DNA from 3 places in the Pseudomonas sp. GW821-FHT09C10 genome. Region 3 is predicted to be linked to each of the others. Evidence: riboswitches for the same ligand, from Rfam matches in the RefSeq annotation. Region 3 holds a riboswitch; each other region holds the start of a gene.
What was found. A riboswitch is a leader RNA that binds a small molecule or an ion and turns the genes downstream of it on or off. The one in region 3 is predicted to bind cobalamin.
Positions count from the first base shown of each region.

Region 1 (3,270 bases), on a different contig from region 3:
GCGCCATGCCGGCGTCGTCGATGGAGTTGCGGTCGAACACCTCTTCGAAAAAATCGAACGTGGCACCCAAGCCGTCATAGGCTTCGTCCACGGCGGCGTCGCCACTGGCGGGCTGGCCTTCACCGCGGATCAGCTTGCCCGGCAGGCTGTCGGTGCCTTCGGCGCTGTAGATCGAGCGCCGTTTGCCGGCGCCCATGACCAGGGCCATGTGGGCCGGCCCCTTGGCGGGCACTGCGACCATGCGCAGCGAACGGAACGTGCTGTCCTTGGCGCGGGTGCGCAGCGCGATGTCGCGCTGGGCCTTATCACCGTGACGCGCGATCTGGTCGAGCATATACGGCGGGATCAGGCAGAAAATCGGGTTGCGGTGGTGGCGATCACACATTAGCTGGCTCCCTGTTGGCATATGGTGTAGCTCCGGTAACCGTTTGAGGATAGCCCCCCAGGGTTAACCCGTGTCATCAATTGTCATCAATCTATGTTGCAGTCGTGTTTATCCAAGGAGGACTTACCCATGCCAGCCCGCAAAGCCAAAATCGATCTTGCGCACCGCCCACGACTCGCCGATCTGCGCCCTTTGATCGCGACCAATCCCACCCTGATGGAAGCCCGGGCGGCGAAGCCCCGTGTCACCGCGGCCAAGGATCTACAGGACCGACAGGGCTACGCCGAGGACTTTCTCAGCAGCTTCACAGTGCCCTGGCCCACCGCCGATGAGGCATTGGCGGACGACGTCCAACCGCTGCGCCTGGACTACACGCATTTCTCGGTGACGATGTCCCGTTCCCGACGACTGGCGCTCTACGTGGGCGTCAATATCGACGGCGGGCAGCATGTGGAGATTATCCGCAGCAACGACACCTGGGCCTACGATGGGCGCCTGCCGATCAGCGCCCAGGTCGGCGAAGAGCTCTATGCCAGCAATGGCCTGGATCGCGGCCACCTGGTACGGCGCCAGGATCCCAACTGGGGCGATGCGGCAAACACCGCCAACCTCGACACCTTCCACTTCACCAACTGCTCGCCGCAGATGAGCGGGTTCAACCAGAAGACCTGGCTGGAACTGGAAGACTACATCCTCAATAACACGCAACGTTGGAAAGCCCGGGCAACGGTGTTCAGCGGCCCGGTGTTCGCCGACGACGACCGCCTTTACCGTGGCATCAGAATCCCCAAGGCGTTCTGGAAGGTGGTGGCCTACCTCAGCGATGACGGCAAGCCCTCCGCCAGCGCCTACATGATCGACCAAAGCCGCGAGTTGGGTCAGCTCGACCTGATGTTCGGCCAGGTCAGGACCTACCAGCGCAGCGTGATCCAGATCGAACAATTGACCGGCATCCGCTTCGCCAACCTGGCGGACTACGACGGTTTCAGCAACGAAGAGCGCGCCACGGGCACGCGAATTGAAGCGCTGATCCGCGGCCCCGAGGATATTCGTCTCTGACCGGGCGCCCTTCGGGCTGTATCGCCTGGCCCTAATCAACTACCATACCGCGCCGGTTCCCGAACGGGACTAATAGGGAATCCGAAGCGCGGTACACCGCGTCAATCGGAACTGCCCCCGCAACTGTAGGTGCCGAGCCTGCTCCCCACTGCCACTGGACCGCGTCCGGGAAGGCCGGAGCGTGGCGACGACGCATCAGTCAGGAGACCTGCCGGCCCAGTAATCACTAACCGGCGGGGTGTCCGGGAAGGACCTCCTTGCCTGCCCGTTCGGCAGCGTTCGAGGGCGTATTTCCGAACCGTACCTCCCCTGTTTCCACGTACGGTTCACACGGAGATCGCCTCATGCTGCCACGCGTTACCGCCCTGATCAGCGGCCTGGGTTTCTGCGCCCTGGCCCACGCCGCCCCCACGCATTACCCGCTGACCCTGGAAAACTGCGGCAGCACCCTTACTTTCCCGCAGGCGCCCGCGCGCAGCGTGACCATCGGCCAGGCCGCCACCGAAATGCTCTATGCCCTCGGCGTGGCTGACCGCGTGGTGGGCACTTCGCTGTGGTTCAACAGCGTGTTGCCGCAGTTCAAGGCGCAGAACGACAGCATCGAGCGCCTGGCCAACAACGAGCCCAGCTTCGAAGCAGTGATCGCCAAGCGCCCGCAACTGGTGGCCGCCGAGCTGGAATGGGTGGTGGGCCCGCAAGGCGTGGTCGGCACCCGCGAGCAGTTTCACGAACTGAAGATCCCCACCTACCTGCTGCCCTCCGACTGCGAAGGCAAGGACAACCTGGTGGGCGCCGACGGCACGCGGCTGGAGCCGTTCCGTATCGAGACCATCTACAAAAGCATCCGCCAGCTGGCGCAGATTTTCGATGTACAGGATCGCGGCCAACAGTTGAACGATGAGCTCCAGGCGCGCCTGGCCAAATCCGTGGCCACCGTGCAGAGCAAAGGCCTCAAGCAGGCCAGCGCGCTGGTGTGGTTCTCCAGCGCCGAACTGGCCAGCGACCCCTACGTGGCCGGACACAAGGGCATTCCGGAGTTCATGCTCGAAACCCTCGGTTTGCACAACGTGGTGCAATCCGATGAAGAATGGCCCGCCGTCGGCTGGGAAACCCTCGCCAAGGCCAACCCGACCTTCCTGGTAATCGCCCGCATGGACCGCCGCCGCTACCCCGCCGACGACCATGAAAAGAAACTCGCCTTCCTGCGCAGCGACCCGGTCACGCGCAACATGGACGCGGTGAAAAACAACCGCATCATCATCCTCGACGCCCTGGCGCTGCAGGCCAGCATCCGCATGTTCGACGGCCTTGAACACCTGGCCACGGCCATCGACGGCTACGACCTGCCGCAATGATCCGGACCTTACTCGCCCTGGCGCTATTGCTGATCGCCGTGCTCGCCGGCGTGGCCATCGGCGAAACCGCCATCTCGCCCCAGGTGGTGCTACAGGTGCTCGCCAACAAACTGTGGGCGGCCGGTTACGTGCTGGACCCGATCGATGAAGGCGTGGTGTGGAACTATCGCCTCACCCGTGCCCTGGTGGCCGCCGCCTGCGGTGCGGGGCTGGCCACCTGCGGGGTGATTTTGCAGTCGTTGCTGCGCAACCCGTTGGCCGATCCGTACCTGCTGGGCATCAGCGCCGGGGCTTCGACCGGCGCGGTGCTGGTGGCGTTGATGGGCGTGGGCGGCGGGCTGATTTCATTGTCGGCCGGCGCCTTTGTCGGCGCGATGGCGGCGTTTGCCCTGGTGATCCTGCTGGCGCGGGCCAGCGGTTCGTCCAGCGGCACCGGGCAGATCATACTCGCCGGCATCGCCGGCTCGCAGC
Region 1 covers NZ_JBWKPE010000016.1:164,270-167,539, reverse strand. The annotation lists gene AC07OT_RS26180 (M4 family metallopeptidase) at 1-385, opposite strand, end outside; gene AC07OT_RS26175 (DNA/RNA non-specific endonuclease) at 515-1,444, shown strand; cobalamin riboswitch at 1,481-1,674, shown strand; gene AC07OT_RS26170 (ABC transporter substrate-binding protein) at 1,789-2,799, shown strand; gene AC07OT_RS26165 (FecCD family ABC transporter permease) at 2,796-3,270, shown strand, end outside.
Region 1: another riboswitch for cobalamin. It lies ahead of AC07OT_RS26170 (ABC transporter substrate-binding protein); the one in region 3 lies ahead of cobW (cobalamin biosynthesis protein CobW).

Region 2 (3,270 bases), on a different contig from region 3:
TCATCCGCCCCTGCCGGAACACCGCTTCGGCACCGCGCCCACCGTTCGGGCTCAGGCCACGGGCAATCGGCTGGCACTCGGTGCTGGTCAGGGAATGGTGATACGTGTGTCCGCGCAGCACGCCTTCCGGCAGTTCGACGCTTTGCAGGGCCAGGGCCGCGAGTTTCTTTTGCATCACCGCATCGCCTTGCAGCAGGCCGACCAGCTCGGCGCGGGTGCCGTCGACATCGGTAAGCGAATCCAACAGGTAGAGCATGCCGCCACACTCGGCGAGCAAGGGTTTGCCGGCGGCATGATGGTTACGAATGGCGTCAAGCATCGGCGTGTTTTGCGACAGCGCCTGGTGGTGCAATTCCGGGTAACCGCCGGGCAAGTACAGGCTGTCGGCCTCGGGCAGTTGGCGATCATGGATCGGCGAGAAGAAGTGCAACTCGGCCCCCATCGCCCGCAGCAGGTCGAGGCTGGCGCCATAGGTGAAGGCGAAGGCTTCGTCACGGGCCACCGCAATGCGCACACCGACCAGCAATGGTTCGGCCACGATCACTTCCGGCGCGGCGAAGGTCACCGGTGGCGGTAATGCGACTTCACAGCTGCTGCCCAATGCCTGGGCGGCGGCGTCCAGGCGCACGTCGAGGTCATTCAGCTCGCTGGCCTGCACCAGGCCCAAATGGCGGCTGGGCAGTTCGATCCCGGTTTCGCGGGACAGGGCGCCATACCAACGCAAGCCTTCGGTGAGGCTGCCTTCCAGCAACTGCGCATGGCGCAGGGTGCCGACGCGGTTGGCCAGTACCCCGGCAAACGGCAGGTCCGGCTGATAACGCGCCAGGCCCAGGGCCAAGGCGCCAAAGGTCTGGGCCATGGCGGTGCCGTCGATCACACCGAGCACCGGCACGCCGAAATGCCGCGCCAGGTCGGCGCTGGACGGTGTGCCATCAAACAGGCCCATCACGCCTTCGATCAGGATCAGGTCGGCCTCACCCGCCGCTTCCCACAGCAGCCGACGACTTTCCTGCTCGCCCACCATCCACATGTCCAATTGATACACCGGCGCACCGCTGGCGCGCTCGTGGATCATCGGGTCCAGGAAATCCGGGCCGCATTTGAACACGCGTACCCTGCGCCCCAGGTTGCGGTGCAAACGGGCCAGCGCGGCGGTGACGGTGGTTTTGCCCTGGCCGGACGCCGGTGCGGCGATCAGGACGGCCGGGCAGTGACGGGGCTGATTCAAAGTTCGACGCCCTTCTGTGCCTTGATCCCGGCCTGGAACGCGTGCTTGAGCATGCCCATTTCAGTGACGGTGTCGCCCATTTCGATCAGTTCAGGCTTGGCGCCACGGCCGGTGACGACCACGTGCTGCATCGGCGGACGGGCTTGCAGGTCGCTGAGGACCTGGTCCAAGTCGAGGTAACCATGCTTGAGGGCGATGTTCAGCTCATCCAGCACCACCAGGCCGATGCGCGGGTCTTGCAGCAGTTCGCGGGACACGGCCCAGGCGGCTTCGGCGGCAGCGATATCGCGCTGGCGGTCCTGGGTCTCCCAGGTGAAGCCTTCGCCCATCACGTGGAAACGCACTTGCTCGGGGAAACGGCGGAAGAACAACTCCTCACCGGTGCTGTTGCGCCCCTTGATGAACTGCACCACACCGCACTGCATGCCGTGGCCCATGGCGCGCGCGAGCATGCCGAATGCCGAGCTGCTCTTGCCTTTGCCGTTGCCGGTCAGCACCAGCAGCAAGCCACACTCATTGGGGGAATTGGCGATGCGCTCGTCGATCACGGCTTTTTTGCGCAGCATGCGCGCCAGGTGGCGTTCGTCGCGGTCGGGGGTATCGGTCATGGCAGCTCTCCATTGGGGCTGGACAAAAACGGCAGGCAGGAAAAAACAGACAGCCAAGCATCGCCCACCGTGATGCTGTTGGATGATCTAGGCCGGTCTCCGGGCTCATGAGTGGTGCGCTGGCTCATCGACAGAGCGAACACGCCGACGGCGCGCCTTCCCATATCGCGGGCGATACAGTGGCAAAAGGCACCGTCTTGACTCATTTACCGTTGCGGGGGCAGCGCCGGAATCGCGGCAGCACTGTGTACAAGTGCGCTCGCTCACCGGCTTCCCTGTTTCACTCGGTCGACCCATGGGTCACAGAGCACCTGGAACAAGCCGCGAAGGTTAGTGGGTTGGGGGTGGAGCGTCAATTAAAGCTGGCCTTGCACTTGAACCATCGCACCAGCGCCCTCCTCTACCCTTACAGGTATCAAGGAGAACACCATGCATAAAACCAGACTCGCCCTACTCATCATGCTCGCCGGCACCCTCGCCGCCTGCGGTGAAAGCTCCACCCTGCAGGTGTCCGACGGCACCGGGCCGTCGCCGCAGCTACCGGAGCCGAACAAAACCCTGATTCCCACGGTGAACATTGCCCCGGCCATCGGCTGGCCGCATGGTGCGAAGCCGACAGCAGCGGCCGGCACCCAAGTGGCGGCGTTCGCCGAAGGCCTGGACCACCCGCGCTGGCTGTATGTGCTGCCCAACGGCGATGTGCTGGTGGCAGAAACCAATGCGCCGCCCAAACCGGATGATTCCAAGGGCATTCGCGGCTGGGTCATGGAGAAGGTCATGGGCCGCGCCGGTGCCGGGGTGCCGAGCCCCAATCGCATTACCCTGCTGCGCGACGCCGATCACGATGGGGTTGCCGAGACCCGTACAGTGTTCCTGGAAAACCTCAATTCGCCCTTCGGTATGACACTGGTCGGCAATGACCTGTACGTCGCCGATTCGGACAAACTGCTGCGCTTCCCCTATCAAGCGGGCGAAACCGCGATCAAGGCACCTGGCACCAAGGTGGTCGACCTGCCGGGCGGGCCCCTGAATCATCACTGGACCAAGAACGTGATCGCCAGCAAGGACGGCAGCAAGCTGTACGTGAGTGTCGGCTCCAACAGCAACGTCGGTGAGAACGGTCTTGAGGCGGAACAGGGCCGGGCGGCTATCTGGGAAGTGGATCGCGCCAGCGGCCAGCAGCGCATTTTCGCTTCCGGCCTGCGCAACCCTAACGGCATGGCCTGGGAACCCCAGAGCGGCAAGCTATGGACCGCGGTAAACGAGCGCGACGAGATCGGCAGCGACCTGGTGCCGGACTACATCACCTCGGTCAAGGATGGCGGGTTCTATGGCTGGCCCTTCAGCTATTACGGCCAGCATGTGGATGTGCGCGTCACGCCGCAGAACCTGGACCTGGTGGCCAAGGCAATCGTGCCGGACTATGCGGTAGGG
Region 2 covers NZ_JBWKPE010000012.1:104,050-107,319, forward strand. The annotation lists gene AC07OT_RS22020 (cobyrinic acid a,c-diamide synthase CobB) at 1-1,228, opposite strand, end outside; gene cobO (cob(I)yrinic acid a,c-diamide adenosyltransferase) at 1,225-1,836, opposite strand; cobalamin riboswitch at 1,910-2,166, opposite strand; gene AC07OT_RS22030 (PQQ-dependent sugar dehydrogenase) at 2,266-3,270, shown strand, end outside.
Region 2: another riboswitch for cobalamin. It lies ahead of cobO (cob(I)yrinic acid a,c-diamide adenosyltransferase); the one in region 3 lies ahead of cobW (cobalamin biosynthesis protein CobW).

Region 3 (3,270 bases):
CCGCGCCGACCTCATCCAGCAGGTCCTCGACCACCGCCAGGCAGCCGGGCTCTTTCAAACTGGCCACCGCCATCGGCAACGGGTTAAGGCCCGCCGCCTGCAAACGCTGGCAGAACACATCGATAAAACCGGTATTGGCCGCCTGCAAGTGGGAGCGGTAGAACAGCACCGCCGCCACGGGCCAATCCGCGTGCCAATCGGTCTGCCAGTCATTGAGGCGAGGGTTGGCTTTGTGCGGGTGATAGATCGCGGTGCGCGGCAAGGTCTGCGGCTCGGCCCACGGGTAATCGCGGTCCAAGTAGCCGCTGGCCAGGCAGCGGAAAAAATCCAGCGCGTTAGCGAGCCCGCCCTGGCGCAGGAAGTGCCACAGGCGGTCGCGCTGTTCGACACTCACCGTGCTCAGGCCGCTGAGTTCCGGGTCCGGGCGGTCATCCCCCGGCACCAGGATCAGCGTAATGCCGCGCTCGGCCAGCTCCACCAGGCGCTCGATGCCGTAGCGCCAATAACCGATGCCGCCGTGCAGGGAAATCAGGATGACCTTGGCGTGGCGCAGCACCTCATCGACATACAAATCGACCGAGGCGTGGTTCTGCACCTGCATAGGGTTGGCCAGGCGCAGGCTGGGGTAATCCTCGGGCAACTGCTGGGCAGCTTCGGCCAGCAGCGCCAGGCTGGAATCGCCGCTGCACAGGATCACCAGTTCGGCGGGCGTTTGGCCAAGGTCGGCAATATTGTCGTCCGCGACGAAACCACCGGGCTGAGTCCTGAGCAGGTGCATGGGTTAAACGCTGAGGGCGGCGCGTAGTTGCGCTTCGAGGCCCGCCGCGTCCAGCTCCTGGCCGATCAGCACCAGCCGCGTGATGCGCGCTTCGTCGGCGCCCCAGGCACGGTCGAAGTGCTTGTCGAAACGCGTACCCACACCCTGGATCAGCAGGCGCATCGGCTTGTTCGGGATGGCGGCGAAGCCCTTGACCCGCAGGATGCCGTGCTGAACCACCAATTGGTTCAGGGCGTCGAGCAGCAGCGCTTCGTCGGCTTGGGGCAGGTCGATGGAGATGGAATCGAAGGCGTCGTGATCGTGATCTTCCTCACCTTCGTGGTGATGATCGTGGTGGCTATGGCGAGCGTCGATATGTTCTTCGGACCCCGCGCCCAGGCCGATCAATACGTCCAACGGCAGGCGACCGCTGCTGGCTTCGATGATCTTCACCGCCGGCGGCAGTTCTTCGGCGACTTCCAGGCGCACACGGGCCAGGTCTTCGGCGCTGATCAGGTCGGATTTGTTGAGGATTACCAGGTCGGCGCTGGCCAACTGGTCGGCAAACAGCTCGTGCAGCGGCGATTCATGGTCCAGGTTCGGGTCGAGCTTGCGCTGGGCGTCGACCTGATCCGGGAACGCGGCAAAGGTGCCGGCGGCCACGGCCGGGCTGTCGACCACGGTGATGACCGCATCAACCGTGCAGGCGCTGCGGATTTCCGGCCACTGGAAGGCCTGTACCAAGGGTTTTGGCAGGGCCAGGCCCGAGGTTTCGATGAGGATATGGTCGAGGTCGCCGCGACGGGCAACCAGTTCGCGCATCACCGGGAAGAACTCTTCCTGCACGGTGCAGCACAGGCAGCCGTTGGCCAGCTCGTACACGCGGCCGTTGGCCTCTTCTTCGGTGCAACCGATGGAGCACTGCTTGAGGATCTCACCGTCGATGCCCAGTTCGCCGAATTCGTTGACGATCACCGCAATGCGACGGCCCTGGGCGTTGTCGAGCATATGGCGCAGCAAGGTGGTCTTGCCCGAGCCAAGGAAGCCGGTAACGATGGTGACGGGGAGTTTGGCCAGTGTTTTCATCGGATGCCCTTTGGGGCGGGCATACGGGACGATGGGCCCTGCGGCGCGCAGAAGCGGATTTCGTCACCGGATCACCCCGCCCGGTTGAATTGGAAAATCGGTGGCGAGGCAGGTCTCCTGGCTTGGGGCTTGCGGGTCTTGCGACCGGCGCCGACTGCGCCTTCCCGCCGCAGTGGCAGTGGCGTGGCAGTCAGATAAACCCTTCACAGTTGCGGGGGCAGCCGCGGCTTGAACCGCGTTCCCTTCTTAGCTTCGGCCTGGGCCGAAGAACCTCGAGGGTGCAAGGCTACGCAGTGAGTACGAGCGGGTCAATGTCGAAACGGCCTGACCGCCCGCCTGAACACTATCCAGGGGTTGAAAACGGACGCCCATCATTAGGCGTTTGGTTCAGAACCTTTGATATCAGTGCAGACGGCAATAGTGCGCAACTTATGTAAAAGCTCGCCTTGAAGCCAGACTAATTATTTAGTCCATACGAATTAAAGAAGCGCTGCAACTTAACGTAATCAGTTCCCAAATGAGTACAGGGAACAGAAACATCGAAAAACACCACCCATCCCCGGAGCAGCTTTGCCAATAGACGAAGTTTAACGCAGCATAGCCAACTCGGATAAAAACACTATGGAATTTTCAATACGCACTCAAACTACTGCGCCCCTCCCTTCGGCATCGATCGAAGTGACTGGCAACGTACACCCCAAAACTGATTCTCTGCCCCTCGCAGCGGCACAAAAAAAACCATCAGACATTACCTTTTTCGAGAACCACAGCAACCCGTTGCTGGCCAAAGAACTGTTGGACCATTTCCGTGATCTGGAAGGCCCGAACGGTAAGGCACGCAACAGCTTTCGCCTGACCGACCTAAAAAAGATGGCGGCAGGCAAACTACACGACGGACGAGATGCCAAACAAGAGCAAATAGAGCTTGCGAAGGAGGTCATCAGCCGCCCAGACCTAATGACGTCACTCTTTTCACACATCCGTGGAGAGCCCTACGGCGAGGCAACCTGGAACAATGTCGCTATTATCGCTGAAGACTTCAAAAGTCTTAGCGATGGGTCTTTGCTGGGGCAAGTCAGAGTTTATTTTCGCGAGTTCGCCGAAGGTGCTAACGATGAATATGTAAACTTTAACGAACTGCGAGAGGCCGCACGGGAAATACGGAGCACCCGAGACTTCTCCTACAATGCAACAGCCGTTGCCAGAGAGCTTCTTAATAGGCCTAGCCTGCTTCGTCAGTTGGATATAACGCGTGGCGCGTTCTTGCATTCAACCAAACCAGACGACAGGTTTAATTTGTCCAATATTACGTACGCACGCATGGAGGCCTCTTACTCGCCCCATCGCCCTGCCTGATCAACATCCACTGGAACGCCTGCCGTAAACCGCGGGGCGTCAGTCGTCTATTTGACGCCCGCCCACTGCCC
Region 3 covers NZ_JBWKPE010000010.1:199,903-203,172, forward strand. The annotation lists gene cobN (cobaltochelatase subunit CobN) at 1-778, opposite strand, end outside; gene cobW (cobalamin biosynthesis protein CobW) at 782-1,843, opposite strand; cobalamin riboswitch at 1,934-2,133, opposite strand; gene AC07OT_RS19875 (hypothetical protein) at 2,465-3,199, shown strand.